DNA from 2 places in the Shewanella sp. 10N.261.52.F9 genome. Region 2 is predicted to be linked to the other one. Evidence: predicted binding sites of a transcription regulator. Region 2 holds the regulator's gene; the other holds the start of a gene.
The links. The regulator sigma-54, encoded in region 2, starts transcription at its own class of promoters, with help from an activator protein. The targets are predictions, from matches to a motif close to GTTGGCACGNNNNTNGNNT.

Region 1 (7,710 bases), on a different contig from region 2:
GGCATTAGGCATGGAAACCTGCATGACGTTAGGTATGCTTTCTGCTGATCAAGCAAATACGCTAGCAGATGCGGGCTTAGATTATTACAACCACAATTTAGATACATCACCAGAGTATTATGGCGATGTGATCACCACTCGTACCTACCAAAGCCGTTTAGATACGTTAACTAATGTGCGCGCATCAGGTATGAAAGTCTGCTCAGGCGGTATTGTCGGTATGGGCGAGAAGGTAACTGACAGAGCTGGCCTTATTCAACAGTTAGCTAACCTGGAACAGCATCCTGATTCTGTACCCATTAATATGTTAGTAAAGGTTGAAGGCACACCGTTTGAAAAGCTTGACGATCTCGACCCACTAGAGTTCGTGCGCACTATCGCAGTAGCACGTATTACTATGCCTAAGTCTCGGGTTCGCTTATCAGCAGGCCGTGAGAATATGACTGAAGAGTTGCAAGCAATGTGCTTTTTTGCTGGCGCAAACTCAATTTTCTACGGTTGTAAGTTGTTAACAACGCCGAACCCTGAAGAAAATGATGATATGGCACTATTTAAAAAGTTAGGTTTACATCCAGAGCAAGGCATAGCAGCAACGAAAGAGCAAGATGAAGCAATGCTTGCCAAAGCGGCTGCACAGCAAGATAAAAAGCAATCAGCATTTTACGATGCTGGTGCACTCTAGGCATTCTATAAAACGTGAATAAGCCAATAAAGTTCAACTTGTTAAATAGATAGAATCTGAAGCAATCTAACCATAATAGTCACTTATGCCTTACTTACACATTGTAGGGTATAAGGACTAAACGCTTTTAAATTGAGCAAAATCAATGTCAGAAAGTTCCAATCAAGTACATCAGAACGAAACTCTCGCCACTCGTATTGCTAATCGCAATCTAGCACTTCATGAGCAAGGCTTACTGAGAAAACGCACTAATTTAGTACTCGATCCCAGTCAGTCAAACTACTTTGAAGTCGACGCTTTACCCTATGTTAATTTTAGTAGTAATGATTATTTAGGCTTGTCAACTTCAAACGTTTTAATAGATGCACTACATCAAGGTGCTAAAGACTATGGTGTGGGGAGCACTGCATCACCTCTTGTTGTTGGTTACACGGAGGCGCATATCAAGCTTGAAAAAGCACTCTGTGATGTAACGGGGCACGAAGCTGCATTACTATTCTGCTCAGGTTTTAGTGCTAATACTGCATTGATGAAAACCTTGTTTGAACCGAACGATCTAGTTGTTGCAGATAAGTTCATTCATGCATCTGTTATTGATGGTATTCAAGACAGTGGTGCAAAACTAAAGCGCTTTAGTCACAATGACATTGAGAGTGCGAAGTCCTGCTTTGAACGTTTTAAACCAAGTGCACTGGTTACCGAAAGTGTATTTAGTATGGATGGAGACATCGCACCGTTAGCAGAGATGTCAGCGCTTTGTCAGCAACATGGTGCATGGTTTATTGTTGATGATGCCCATGGTTTTGGTGTGATTGGTGAAGATGGCTTTGGCGCTACGAGACTAACTGACGATATTAAGATTGATGCGCAATTAGTCACATTTGGAAAGGCTCTCGGTGGGCAAGGTGCTGCAATTCTCGGTAGCCGCGAGTTAGTTGACTTTCTCGTTGCTAATGCACGGCACTATATTTATTCCACGGCATTATCTCCTGCAAGTGCAGTGGCAGCTTTTACCGCATTGACAGTGATAGAGCAGCAACCAGAGCTAAGGGAAAAGCTTAAAGAGAACATCAGTTATTTTCGCGAACAGTGTGAAAGTAAAAATATTGAGTTAACTGATTCGTTAACTGCAATACAGCCTATTATTTTAGGTGATAGTGCTAAAACGATGGCTGTGGCTCAGCGCCTTAAAGAGCATGGCTTTTGGTTAGGTGCAATAAGGCCACCAACTGTTCCACAAGGTAGTGCAAGGCTAAGATTGACGCTAAATGCCAATCATTGCCAACAAGATATATCAGCCTTAGTGAATGTGTTGGCTGATATCCTTAATAACGATTAATAATCAAATTAATGAATAACAATATTTTAATTGTTCGGGATCCAATGTTGTGAATAAAGGATCAAATGGGCTAAGCCAGCAGGTGGCGGCATGTTTTTCAGCCGCAGCAGATAACTACCACACCTATGATGTTTTGCAACAACAAACGGCTCAACGTTTGTTAAAGCAAACTGAGGTCAGTGGTCGATTATTGGATATTGGTGCCGGCCCCGGCACATGCTTTGCGCATTTACCAAGCGTTAAGCAGGTCATTTGCCTGGATATCGCCGAGGGTATGTTAAGCACTCTGACTGCGAATTATCCACACTACCAAGCGATATGTGCAGATGCTCAAAACCTGCCTTTGCTCGACAACAGTGTGGACGGCATCTACTCCAATGTTGCTCTGCAATGGTGTCAACAACTGCCTCAAGCAATAACAGAAGCTAATCGAGTGCTAACTGCGGGCGCAGAGTTCAATATGAGCATCGTCGCCAAAGATAGCTTGCAGCAATTGGCTGCTCTGGGTTTTAAAATAAATCAGTTTATTGAACAGAGCACACTGTTAGCGGGCTTTGATAAATCACAATGGGATATCGAGCTGTGTGAAACGCAGGCGATCAGCTTACATTTTGACACTCTGAAATCAATGTTGCAGTCGATTAAAGGAGTTGGTGCATCAATTGTTAAGCAACAACAAGATGTTAACTTGCCTCAGGTCACATTGAGAGGACGTAAAGATTGGCAAGCATTACAAGCTAAGGCAGAGTTGAGCCGAGCCCCAGAGGGCCTTCCTTTAACTTATAATATTTGCTTTATTAAGGCGCGCAAAAAGCGCTAATTGCAGCTGAGCGACTTGGAGATAACATGACATTTTTTGTAACCGGTACCGACACTGATTGCGGTAAGACGCTTATTTCATCTGCATTATTGACGGCTGCCAAAGGCGAAACTGTTGGTTTTAAGCCTGTAGCATCGGGTTGCACTGAAACAGAAGCGGGTCTACGAAATAGTGATGCGTTAGCATTAATGGCTGCATCAACGATTAAGCTTCCTTATGAAGATATTAACCCTTTTGCATTTTTACCTGCTATTGCTCCGCATATTGCAGCCGAGCAAATGGGCGTACAGTTAGCCCCTAACCGCATTGCGGCTATGATGAAAATGTCTGAATTTGTCGGTGCGGACTTTTGCTTAATAGAAGGTGCTGGTGGCTGGCGTTTACCATTAGGGGACGGGCATTACTTATCTGAAGTGGTGCAAATGATGCAGCTGCCGGTTATTTTAGTGGTTGGTATGAAGCTTGGTTGTTTAAATCATGCATTACTTACCGTGGAAGCGATAAAAGCTGATGGCCTCAACATTGCTGGTTGGGTCGCTAATCAGGTTGATCCTGACATGGCGCATCCAGAAGAAAACCTAGCAACATTAAAAACGGCAATTACAGCGCCTTTCTTAGGTTTTGTACCACACCTATCGGAAGCAACAGCAGAGCAAGTAGCCAGTCATCTAGATTTAAGCGTTCTTGGCTAATACCAATCAGTATAAACATTTGGTCGCTCAGCGAGAATTTAGCGGCTTTGAGGCAAGGTCATTAAGTGCTCCTTGCTTTAATGACATTCACCACATCCATGTGGTTTGCAACGAGTGAAGAGCATAGTTATTCTACGTTCAAGCTAGTTAACACAGCATCAAAGCCGCTAAAACTCGCCATTCTGGAGCGTTTTTGGCTGCCTACTTCTACGTTGAATAACTTCAAAAGGGAGCGACCATTCTTTCAATTATTCGCCTTGAATTAGTTTGCCAAAAACACTCTGAGTAGATCAAATTCTTGTACTGATTGGTATAAATCTTCGTTCGAGCTATCCCTATTAATCTAGTTCAGCAAAGCCTAGTTATGCCGTTTGTCTATGGTGGTTAATTAGGCTTATCTTTTTGTTAAAAAAGATTAATCTCACGTCTTTTACAATTATCCCCGTTAGGCAATTAAATTAATCTTGGATTAATGAAACCGACCTAGACTTGGCATCACTTGATATAAAGTGGATTCGAGTCGTCTATTATTGAAGCAATAAGCCATAAATTGAAGCGACAAAGCAAAATTTTTGCCGTCTCCCCTTGAAATCTCGTTTGCCGGACATATTATGTCTTTTAAGAGTGTATATCAGGTACTTTGTATCCTACAGGAGCTTAAATGAAGCGTATATTTTTACTGATTGCCACCAACATGGCGATCTTATTAGTGGCATCAATTGTGATGTCTATTTTAGGTGTTAACACCTCTACTATGGGTGGTTTACTGGTATTCGCTGCGATCTTTGGTTTTGGTGGCGCATTTATCAGTTTAGCAATCTCTAAGTGGATGGCTAAAAAGACTATGGGTTGTGAAGTGATCACAACACCACGTGATAATACTGAACGTTGGTTAGTTGAAACGGTTGCCCGTCAAGCTGAGCAAGCTGGTATTAAAATGCCTGAAGTGGCAATTTATCAGTCACCAGAGCTAAACGCATTTGCGACAGGCCCAAGCAAGAATAACTCTTTAGTGGCAGTCAGTAGTGGTTTGCTATACGGCATGAACCAAGACGAGATTGAAGCGGTTCTAGCTCACGAAGTCAGCCACGTTGCCAACGGCGACATGGTGACATTGACGCTAATTCAAGGCGTAGTGAACACATTTGTCATTTTCGCTGCTCGCGTCGTTGCAGGCATCATCAATAACTTCGTTGCAAGTAATGATGAAGAAGGTGAAGGCCTAGGCATGTTTGCCTATATGGCAGTGGTTTTCGTTCTTGATATGTTATTTGGTATTTTGGCTTCAATCATCGTTGCTTACTTCTCACGTATTCGTGAATACAGAGCGGATGAAGGCGCAGCAAAACTTGCAGGTAAAGAGAAGATGATTGCTGCACTTGATAGATTACGTCAAGGTCCAGAAACTGGTGCAATGCCAGCATCTATGTCTGCACTTGGTATCAATGGTAAAAAGTCTATGGCGGAATTGATGATGAGTCATCCACCATTAGAAAAGCGTATCGCAGCATTACGCGCTAGCTAATATAACGTTTTACTAAACAAAGCGGTTTGAGCTTATAAAGCTCAAATCGCTTTTTTATTGCTCAAAATCAAAGCGATAAATGGTGAAAACGAGCAAATTCCAAGAGTTAATTTGATTGAGCGCACGTTTTGCGAAAATCCACAATGATATGATCTTTCAGCTAAATTAGTTGCGAATTAGATAATGCTTAGCTAAATTAATCTAAGTCGTGCTAAAAAAATAATGATCGCAAGATGAAAACAAACCTGACATATAAGTTTTCACTATGTGAACATCTAATGAGGATACAATTGTGAGCAATAAACTACTAAGCGTAATCTTTGGTGCGGCTTTCGCTGCGCTAGCACTATCTCCATCAGCTTTCGCTGAAGGTCAAGAACTTGCTGAAATGCATGCAGAAATGGACGGTTGTGAAGCGTGTCACGCTGACGGTTCTCCATCTGCAGACGGCGAATATGAGTTTGAGCAGTGCCAAGCTTGCCACGGTACATTGGCAGAAATGGACGCAGTTCACCAACCACATGATGGCATGCTAATGTGTGCAGATTGTCACGCGCCACATGAAATGAACGTGGGTGACAAGCCAACTTGTGACAGCTGTCACGATGACGGCCGTACAGCAGAGTCAGTACTTAAGTAATTTTGAATTAATTCAGAATTCTAAATTGAGCCAGCTAAATAGCTGGCTTTTTTGTGGCTAAAATTTGCATATTATATCAAGTCGTTAGGCGCTCAAGTTTTTGAAAAAATTTAAGTGATTACCACTATTTTGCGTGTTAGTGTTGAGCAATTATGCTGCTCTATATCTCGCCATTTTTGATGTTTTTAGCTTATTTACCAACCATTGAAGAGTAGTGAAACGCGATATTACGGCGTGAAATCGCGTATTTACTCCGGCTATTTGTACTAAAATTCACCTTATCCCGCCTGTATTTGTGATTAGAATACGAACTCCCGCCTAAAAAAATACAAGCTGTGTGCGCCTTTAGTGCATATAAATGCACTTTTTTTGGGCGTTATTTAGTTTGTATTCTTATCAGTCACCCTTCAGCAGCAAATTTTTACTATTAAAACAGTTGTTTAAATTTTGGCTTGGTATTTGCTTTATCTCTTATAAGACTTTCATGGAGGAGCGAGCAAATGCCAAGCTGTAGAACCACTTGTGCTTACTGTGGTGTCGGCTGCGGGATAGAGATCCACCGCGGGACATCTGACGAAATTATGCAAAAATCTTCGATTGTTAAAGCGGATAAGCTTATTCAAAACGCTAGTGTACCGCAGGCTAACGAGAGCAATCACAAGCATATCGAGCTATGTGGTGACGTAACCCATTCTGCAAATGCTGGTGAGTTATGCCTCAAAGGCATGAGTTTGCTTGAAGGGGTAAAGGTCCCGAATAAACTGCTTTATCCGAGGTTGAACCAAAGGCTGAGCTCTAGAGACCATGACAAGGCAAACACTGAAACAGTACAAGTCAATGCCAGCAAAACGATTGGCTGGGACGAGGCGATTGATAAAGTTGCATCGAAATTTAACAGTATTATTGCAGAGCATGGCAGTAATTCGGTGGCATTTTATTTATCGGGCCAACTGCTTACAGAAGATTATTACGTAGCAAATAAATTGGCTAAAGGTTTTTTAGGCTGCGCCAATATCGATACCAATTCACGCTTGTGCATGTCTTCAGCGGTAACGGCGCATATTCGCGCTTTTGGTGAAGATGTTATTCCTGGCTGTTATCAAGATTTTGAATTGGCCGATGTCGTTGTACTTGTTGGTGCCAATACCGCTTGGACACACCCGGTATTGTTTAAACGCATTCTTGCAGCAAGAGAACAAAAAGGAACCAAGTTGGTGGTTGTCGATCCACGTAAAACAGCTACGGCGTCTTATGCAGATCTGCATCTGCAATTACTACCGGGATCCGATCTCGCTTTATTCAATGGATTATTAAGCGCAATTAGTCACTCGAAGCGGCAAAACCTTGATTATATTCAAAGCAATACCCGAGGGTATTCAGAAGCAATTTACGCTGTAAACGCATGTGATTCTCTTGAGAAAGTCGCTGTTAAAACAGGATTGTCGGTTGAGGATATTAGCAACTTTTATCAGCTCTATACTGCAACTGATCCCATCGTTCCAGTCACAAATAAAGTTGTTACAGCCAGTGGTCAAGGTGTGAATCAATCACTCATCGGCACTGACACCAGTAATGCCATTATTAATTGTCACTTGGCAATGGGGGATATAGGTCAACCAGGCTGTGGACCCTTTTCATTAACTGGTCAGCCAAATGCAATGGGCGGACGTGAAGTCGGAGGCATGGCAACTCAGCTCGCAGCTCATATGGGATTTACCTTGCAAGAGCGAAGTCTGCTAAGTGAGTTTTGGCAATCAGAGTCAGTAGTAAAAAGCAAAGGACTCACCGCGACAGAAATTTTCAGCCAGATGGCGTCGGGGGAAATCAAGGCCATATGGATAATGGGTACTAATCCATTAGTGTCAATGCCCGATACGGCTTTAGTTAAACGAGGACTTAAGCGCTGTGAGTTTGTGGTGATGTCAGATATTACTGCTGACACCGATACAGCTAAATACGCAGACTTACTTTTGCCTGCCCAAGGTTGGTCAGAAAAGTCTGGAACGGTGACC
Region 2 (7,710 bases):
GGCACAATTACACCTTTGTATTGAAGTACCAGAAGAGGCTTGCCCCCTTGGACTTGCGCCAACATCTAGCACAACAGCAACGCTAGTGATGGGTGACGCTCTAGCAGTGGCATTGTTGCAAGCTCGCGGCTTTACCCAAGATGATTTTGCGCTATCTCATCCGGGTGGAAGCTTAGGTCGTAAACTGCTGTTAAAGGTTAGCGACGTAATGCACAAAGGTGACGAGCTACCAAGCGTTAGAGATGATATCTGTATTACAGATGCTCTATACGAAATATCTAAAAAAGGCTTAGGTATGACTGCTGTTGTCGATAACAACAATACCTTAGTGGGTATATTTACCGATGGCGATTTACGCCGTGTTATCGATGCTGATGTCAACTTAAGAACCACGTCCATTGCAGATGTGATGACAAAAGGCTGCGTAACAATTACTGACAATGTATTGGCCGCAGAAGCACTGAAAGTGATGGATACTAAAAGCATCAATGGCCTTGTTGTGATCAACGAAAAACAACAACCTGTCGGCGCATTAAACATGCTAGATATGGTTAAAGCAGGAGTTATCTAAAGATGGCAAAACAAGGTTTTTATGGTCCTGTCAGCGATGATATCTGGCTTGCGGCAAGCAAAATCAAACTACTCATCTGTGATGTTGATGGTGTGTTTTCTGATGGCTTAGTCTATATGAGCAACAGTGGCGAAGAGCTTAAAACCTTTCACACTCGTGACGGCTATGGCGTGCGATCTGTGCTGTCCAGCGGCATTCAAGTTGCCATCATCACTGGCCGTAAATCACAAATTGTTGAAGATAGATTTACCGCTCTTGGCGTAACACACATATATCAAGGCGTGGATGATAAGTTAAGCCCTTATCATGAATTACTATCGCTTTATAACGTAAGCCCTGAAGAAGTGGCTTACATTGGCGACGACATGGTAGATCTTCCTGTAATGCAACAAGTAGGTTTATCTGTATGTGTTGCAGACGGCCATCCGTATGTAAAGCAACATGCCAAAATGACCACTCAAATTAAAGGCGGACATGGCGCATTACGTGAACTCACAGACTTACTACTCTTAAGCCAAGACAAGTTTGAATCGGCCCACGGGATGAGTATATGAACCGCGTTACCCTAGCGATTATCTTGTTTTTTGGCACAGCACTACTGCTTTACTGGCAAGTGCAGTCTAAAAAAAGCGAGCAACAGCTAGATATTGATGTCAGTCAACGTCCTGACTACATTATTGATGATCTTCGTAGTATCGAATACAACGAATTAGGACTGATCAATAGCGAAGTAACCGCCAAGCATATGGAGCATTTCGATAGTGTCAGCATGACTTATTTTACCGAACCTGTTTATCTTATTTATCCTGATGATGGCCAAGCTCAATGGCAGCTCAAAGGTACTCAAGGTAGCCTAAATAAAGTGACTGGTAAGGTAACTTTAGAAAACAATGTTATTATCGACTCTATTAGTCCAGAAGAGCCTATCCAGACGTTAACAACTGATTATCTAGAGCTTGATCTCAATACTATGATCATGACCTCTGACGATATGATCCACGTCACTGGCAACGAATTTGTTATTCAAGGAATGGGGCTATATGCCGACTTGAATGCCCAGAGCGTAAAACTTGTTAGCCAAGTAGAAGGGATCTACGAAGCTAAGTAATACGCCAATATTGAACAACACTTGGGCTGCATCAGCAATACGCTATAGCCGAGTATGAAGGACATTATGAAATACAATCAATCTATCCTTGCAGGCCTATTTTGTCTGTTAAGTTTTAACACTATTGCTAAGGTCGATGATCTGCAGCAAGAAGTAAAAATCGCCGCGGCGAGCCAAGAAGCTGATATAAAAAATAACCAAGTTATTTTCTTCGGCCCAGTAGAAGTTACACAAGGCTCTATTAAGATGAAAGCCGACGAGCTACGTGTATTCTCGAAAGAAGATAAAAGCGGTAAAACATTAGTCGCTACAGGCGCGCCAGCAACTTATACCCAAACTATGGATGATGGCCGTCCTGCAACAGCTAGCGCCAAAGAAATCCGTTATGAATTAGCCACACGCACACTGACTTTAGTGGGTGAGGCAACACTAGAGCAAGACGGCAGCCAAGTTACAGGTAACCGCATCAAGTATAATATCAGTAAGCAGCAACTAATCGCAGAAAGTACTGGCCAAGGAGATGACAGAGTTATCACCATTATTCAGCCTGAAACCTATCAGGAAGAAAAGCCTGAAGCACCAGTACAACAGCAGGAACAATAATGAGCCAAATCACCTTAAAAGCAGCCAATCTAGCTAAAAGCTATAAGAGCCGTGCTGTTGTGCAGGATGTTAGCTTAACCGTAAAAACGGGCCAAATTGTTGGCTTACTTGGACCAAATGGTGCGGGTAAAACAACCACTTTCTATATGGTTGTTGGTCTGGTTCAAAGCGATAAAGGTAAGATTTTTATCGACGATGACGATCTTACTTTAGACCCAATGCACTTACGTGCTCGTAAAGGTATTGGCTACTTACCGCAAGAAGCGAGTATTTTCAGAAAACTGTCTGTACGTGACAACATTATGGCGGTGCTACAAACCCGCAGTGACATCAATAATGAACAACGTGAAGAACAACTCGAACATCTGTTAGAAGAGTTCCATATTACTCACATTCGCGATAGCCAAGGTATGGCACTATCAGGCGGTGAACGACGCCGTGTTGAAATTGCCAGAGCATTAGCAGCCAACCCCAAATTCATCCTATTAGATGAACCTTTTGCCGGTGTTGACCCTATTTCTGTAATTGATATTAAAAAGATTATTGAACAGCTCAAAAACCGCGGTTTAGGCGTACTAATTACCGACCACAATGTGCGTGAAACACTCGATGTTTGTGAGCATGCGTATATCGTGAGTCACGGAAATCTTATTGCCGAAGGTACACCTGCTGAAATCTTAGACAACCAGCAAGTTCGAGCAGTGTACTTAGGTGAACAATTCAGGCTATAGTTAATTCACCATTTGGAAGTTAAAAACTTAATACGGAATACAATTCCAAATAAAATCAATGTATTGAGTTTTTAAGCTTTCTTCGCCAATCAGCGAGCTTTAACGTTTAACTACAGTGTAGGGAATAGCGGTACGATGAAAGCGTCACTCCAGCTCAAAATGGGTCAACAGCTCACCATGACTCCTCAATTGCAACAGGCTATTCGCCTATTGCAACTATCTTCTTTAGAGCTGCAACAAGAGATCCAACAAGCATTAGAATCTAACCCACTACTCGAGTTAGACGAAGAGCAATCAGATGGCGACATGGATAATAGTGACGACCCATCTTCAAACGATTCTAATAGCCTAGAGCGCGACAGCGCTACGGTTGAAACCTCTGATGCATTAACCCAAGATTCCATGCCAGATGACCTGCCAATGGATACAACATGGGACGAAGTCTACACCGTATCGTCTAACTCCAGCTCAGGCGTTAGTCGCGAAGATGATATGCCCTTTCAAGGTGAAACCAGCGAAGGCTTGTACGAACACCTTGAATGGCAAAAAAACCTCACACCGTTTTCTGATAACGATCTTGCAATCGCCACTGCTATTATCGACGCTATTGATGAGCGCGGCTACTTAACCCAAAGCTGTGAAGATATCTTAGAGGCGATGGGCGACCCTGAAACTGAACTAGATGAAGTTGAAGCCGTATTAAAACGAGTACAACACTTTGATCCTATTGGAGTTGCAGCGCGTAATCTGAGTGAGTGTTTGCTGATCCAATTAGCGCAATATGCGGCAGATACCCCGCATATCGACAACGCAAAATTACTTATCAAAGACTATTTAGACTTAATTGCTGGTAGAGATTTCAGGCAATTAATGCGCAAAACAAAGCTTAAAGAAGATGATCTTCGCGAAGCAATTACACTGATCCAAACCCTAAACCCAAGGCCTGGGCTGGCGATTGCGCGCAGTAAAGACGAATATGTTATTCCTGATGTCTCGGTTAGCAAGAAAAAAGGTCGCTGGGTTGTTGAGCTAAACCCTGATTACATGCCTAAAATTAACGTAAACCAACATTATGCCTCGATGGCGCGTAGTACGACTAATCAGGCAGACGGACAGTTTATTCGAGGACATCTGCAAGAAGCAAAGTGGTTTATCAAAAGCCTTGAAAGCCGTAACGACACTTTATTAAAAGTGACTAACTGTATCGTTAAGTTCCAGCAAGGATTTTTCGAATACGGCGAAGAAGCCATGAAACCCATGGTGTTAAATGATATCGCGGAAGCGGTTGAAATGCATGAATCAACCATTTCACGAGTAACCACACAGAAATATATGCATACCCCACGAGGTATCTTTGAACTGAAATATTTCTTCTCTAGCCACGTCGGTACTGACGATGGCGGAGAATGTTCATCGACAGCAATTAGAGCGTTTATTAAGAAGTTAGTCGCAGCTGAAAACCAAAAGAAACCATTAAGCGACAGCAAAATGGCTCAACTTTTGGCAGAACAAGGGATTAAAGTTGCTAGACGTACGATCGCAAAATATCGAGAAGCGATGCTGATCCCCCCCTCAAACCAACGTAAGAGTTTATAACTCAAATTAGGCACTTGGAGGATCGATATATGCAAATCAACCTGACAGGACATCACATCGAAATTACTGAATCTTTGCGCGGCTACGTGCAAGAAAAATTCACAAAGCTTGAACGACATTTCGATCAGATCAATAATGTGCACGTTATTTTGAATGTACAAAAAATGCAGCAGATTGCCGAAGCAAAAATCCACCTGAAAAAAGGGGAAGTATTTGCCACTTCGGAGCATGCAGATATGTATGCTGCAATAGACTCCCTGATAGATAAGCTAGATCGTCAGGTTCTTAAACACAAAGAGAAGCTAACTAAACACTAACGATGGAACTAAGTACCATCCTGCAGCCGGAGTGCACTACCTGCGCCACTCCGGGCAGTAAGAAAAAGGTACTGGAGTTAATCAGTGATATTGCCGCTGTCCAGTACCCTACCCTGTCTTCACAAGAGATCTTTGAAAGTCTATTGGCGAGAGAGAAAATGGGTAGCACGGGTATAGGTAACGGTATAGCGATCCCTCACGGAAGGCTGGCTAATATCGAGCGACCTGTGGCGGTCTTAGTCAAATGCGAAGATCCAATTGCATTTGACTCAATCGATAAAAAGCCCGTTGATATTCTATTTGCCCTATTGGTGCCATCTGAGCAGTGTGAACAGCATTTAGCAACTTTGTCTTCAATGGCAGAAAAGCTTAATGACAAAGCAGTGTTAAAACAGTTGAGAAAAACCAGTAACGAATCAGAACTATATCAAGTCATTACCCAATAATATCTTACTGGGGTCTTTAAATTCGTCGCATAGCGTAAGCTTGCAGCAGTAATTTAAAGGCCTAAGTAATTATTACAGTTATATTATTCTTCTTCATCATCTGCTTAATTTCTTGCTTTAAAGCTTAAAAAAGTTAATCTATATCCATAGATACAAGATTATTACCATATTCAAACATTTAGTTAATTTTCAATCAGGTACCCATACGATGAAGCTTGTTTTAGTCTCTGGTCGTTCAGGTTCAGGCAAATCTGTTTTACTAAGAATGCTCGAAGATCTCGGCTACTACTGTGTCGACAATCTCCCATTGCCTATGATGGGCACACTACTTAACGAACTATCAGGTAATACTAAGTTTGTTGCTATCAGTGTCGACATCCGTAACTTGCCAGAAAGCAAAGACGAACTCGTCAAACATCTTACCTTTTTGCCTAAAGGCATACAGTTACTGAGCTTTTTCTTAAACTCTAGCGATGAAGTACTGCTCAAGCGCTACAATGAAACACGACGCCTTCACCCGCTCTCTCACGACAATGTATCTTTGAAAGAAGCGATTGCATTAGAAGCGCGTTTACTTGAGCCTTTGGCCAATATCGTTGATCACTACATTGATACTTCAAGTCTTAATATTTACGATCTAAACGATCAAGTGCGTGAAATATTAATAGGCAATGTTGATAAACAGTTGATGATCAATTTTGAATCATTTGGTTTCAAGCATGGTATGCCGACCGAAGCAGACTTTATGTTTGATGTACGCTTTTTACCAAACCCTCATTGGGAGCCTGATTTACGTCCAATGACTGGACTCGATAAACCCGTTCAAGACTTCTTGAACGAGCGTCCACGAGTTAATGAGTTTATCAAGCAGATAGAAGATCTACTTGAAAACTGTCTACCTGACCTTGAGCGTAACAACCGTAGCTATTTAACGATTGCTATTGGCTGCACTGGTGGACAACATCGCTCTGTGTATATTACTGAGCGTCTTGCTGCACACTTCAAACATGGCAAACACAAGGTACAAGCCCGTCACCGCGAGTTAAAAAATGCCGACCATTGAGCGTGAAATCACCCTATGTAATAAATTGGGACTTCATGCAAGAGCGGCCACTAAGTTGGTAGTTTTGGCGTCGGAATTCGATGCCAAAATAACTATCATTCAAGGCGAAAAACAAGCTTCTGCTACCAGTGTACTAGGCTTATTGATGTTAGAGACGGGTATGGGGAAAACCGTTCAACTACTGGCAACGGGCCCAGATGCTCAAACAGCACTCGATGCTGTTTGTCAGCTCATCGATGCCAAGTTTGACGAAGATAGTTAACTACCGATATTGGCTCGACCGTCTTAATTATCACCCGTTCCACCAGCACTTAAGTTAACATAAGCGCCTTTTTAAAGACCCTGTGAGGGAATCATGCCGATTGAAGTCTTAGACAATGAAACAACAGATCAACGCCTCAATCAGCTAACAAAAGCCTTGGGCAGCGGTATGTTTGTCCATGTGCGGAATATGTTGCAAGACATGGCAGCATCAGACATCGCTTTTATTCTCGAATCGTCCCCGCCACGAACACGCCAAGTACTGTGGCAATTAATTGATCAAGAGCATACCGGTGAAATCCTCGATGAGCTTGGTGAAGAGCTTAAAGATAGTCTGATCACTCAGATGAGTCCTGAACGCGTTGCTAAAGCGGCCGAGAATATGGACACCGATGACTTGGCTTACATCCTACGTAGCTTGCCAGACAGCGTCTTTAAGCAAGTACTGCAATCGATGAGTAAGCAAGACAGGGTTCGTGTCGAACAAGCGCTATCTTACCCTGATGATACAGCCGGTAGCTTAATGAATACCGACACCGTCACCTTAAGACCCGACGTCAACATTGACGTAATTTTGCGTTACTTAAGAATTCGCGGTGAACTGCCTGATGCCACAGACATGCTTTATGTGGTCGATAAACATGATCGTGTTTTAGGTGGTGTAAGAATTGCCGATCTTCTGACCTGCGACCCGAATGCATCTGTGCGTGAAATCATGATGTCAGATCTCGAAGCGATCCCTGTCGGTATGTCAGACAGCGAAGTCGCACAACTTTTTGAACGACATGACTGGATGTCAGCCCCCGTTATCGATGAGAACGACAAGCTACTGGGTCGTATCACCATTGATGATGTAGTCGATGTTATTCGTGAAGATGCCGAACACTCAATGATGGGTATGGCAGGTATGGATGACGATACAGATACCTTTGGCCCCGTGCTTAAGAGTACTTTCCGTCGCTCACTCTGGCTAACTGTTAATTTGTTTGCCGCGCTGCTGGCAGCGTCAGTCAG

Region 1: AB4298_RS03910 (nitrate reductase) is a predicted target of sigma-54. The motif match lies at 6,145-6,163, and genes of this name have one in related genera.

Annotation. Positions count from the first base shown of each region.
Region 1 covers NZ_JBFRNX010000004.1:219,233-226,942, reverse strand. Annotated here, with positions in the region: gene bioB (biotin synthase BioB) at 1-682, shown strand, start outside; gene bioF (8-amino-7-oxononanoate synthase) at 828-2,021, shown strand; gene AB4298_RS03930 (methyltransferase domain-containing protein) at 2,071-2,841, shown strand; gene bioD (dethiobiotin synthase) at 2,868-3,533, shown strand; gene htpX (protease HtpX) at 4,195-5,058, shown strand; gene cctA (tetraheme c-type cytochrome CctA) at 5,351-5,698, shown strand; gene AB4298_RS03910 (nitrate reductase) at 6,199-7,710, shown strand, end outside.
Region 2 covers NZ_JBFRNX010000021.1:64,407-72,116, forward strand. Annotated here, with positions in the region: gene AB4298_RS13530 (KpsF/GutQ family sugar-phosphate isomerase) at 1-571, shown strand, start outside; gene kdsC (3-deoxy-manno-octulosonate-8-phosphatase KdsC) at 574-1,125, shown strand; gene lptC (LPS export ABC transporter periplasmic protein LptC) at 1,122-1,679, shown strand; gene lptA (lipopolysaccharide transport periplasmic protein LptA) at 1,746-2,282, shown strand; gene lptB (LPS export ABC transporter ATP-binding protein) at 2,282-3,013, shown strand; gene AB4298_RS13555 (RNA polymerase factor sigma-54) at 3,149-4,609, shown strand; gene hpf (ribosome hibernation promoting factor) at 4,639-4,926, shown strand; gene ptsN (PTS IIA-like nitrogen regulatory protein PtsN) at 4,929-5,372, shown strand; gene rapZ (RNase adapter RapZ) at 5,581-6,435, shown strand; gene AB4298_RS13575 (HPr family phosphocarrier protein) at 6,422-6,697, shown strand; gene mgtE (magnesium transporter) at 6,791-7,710, shown strand, end outside.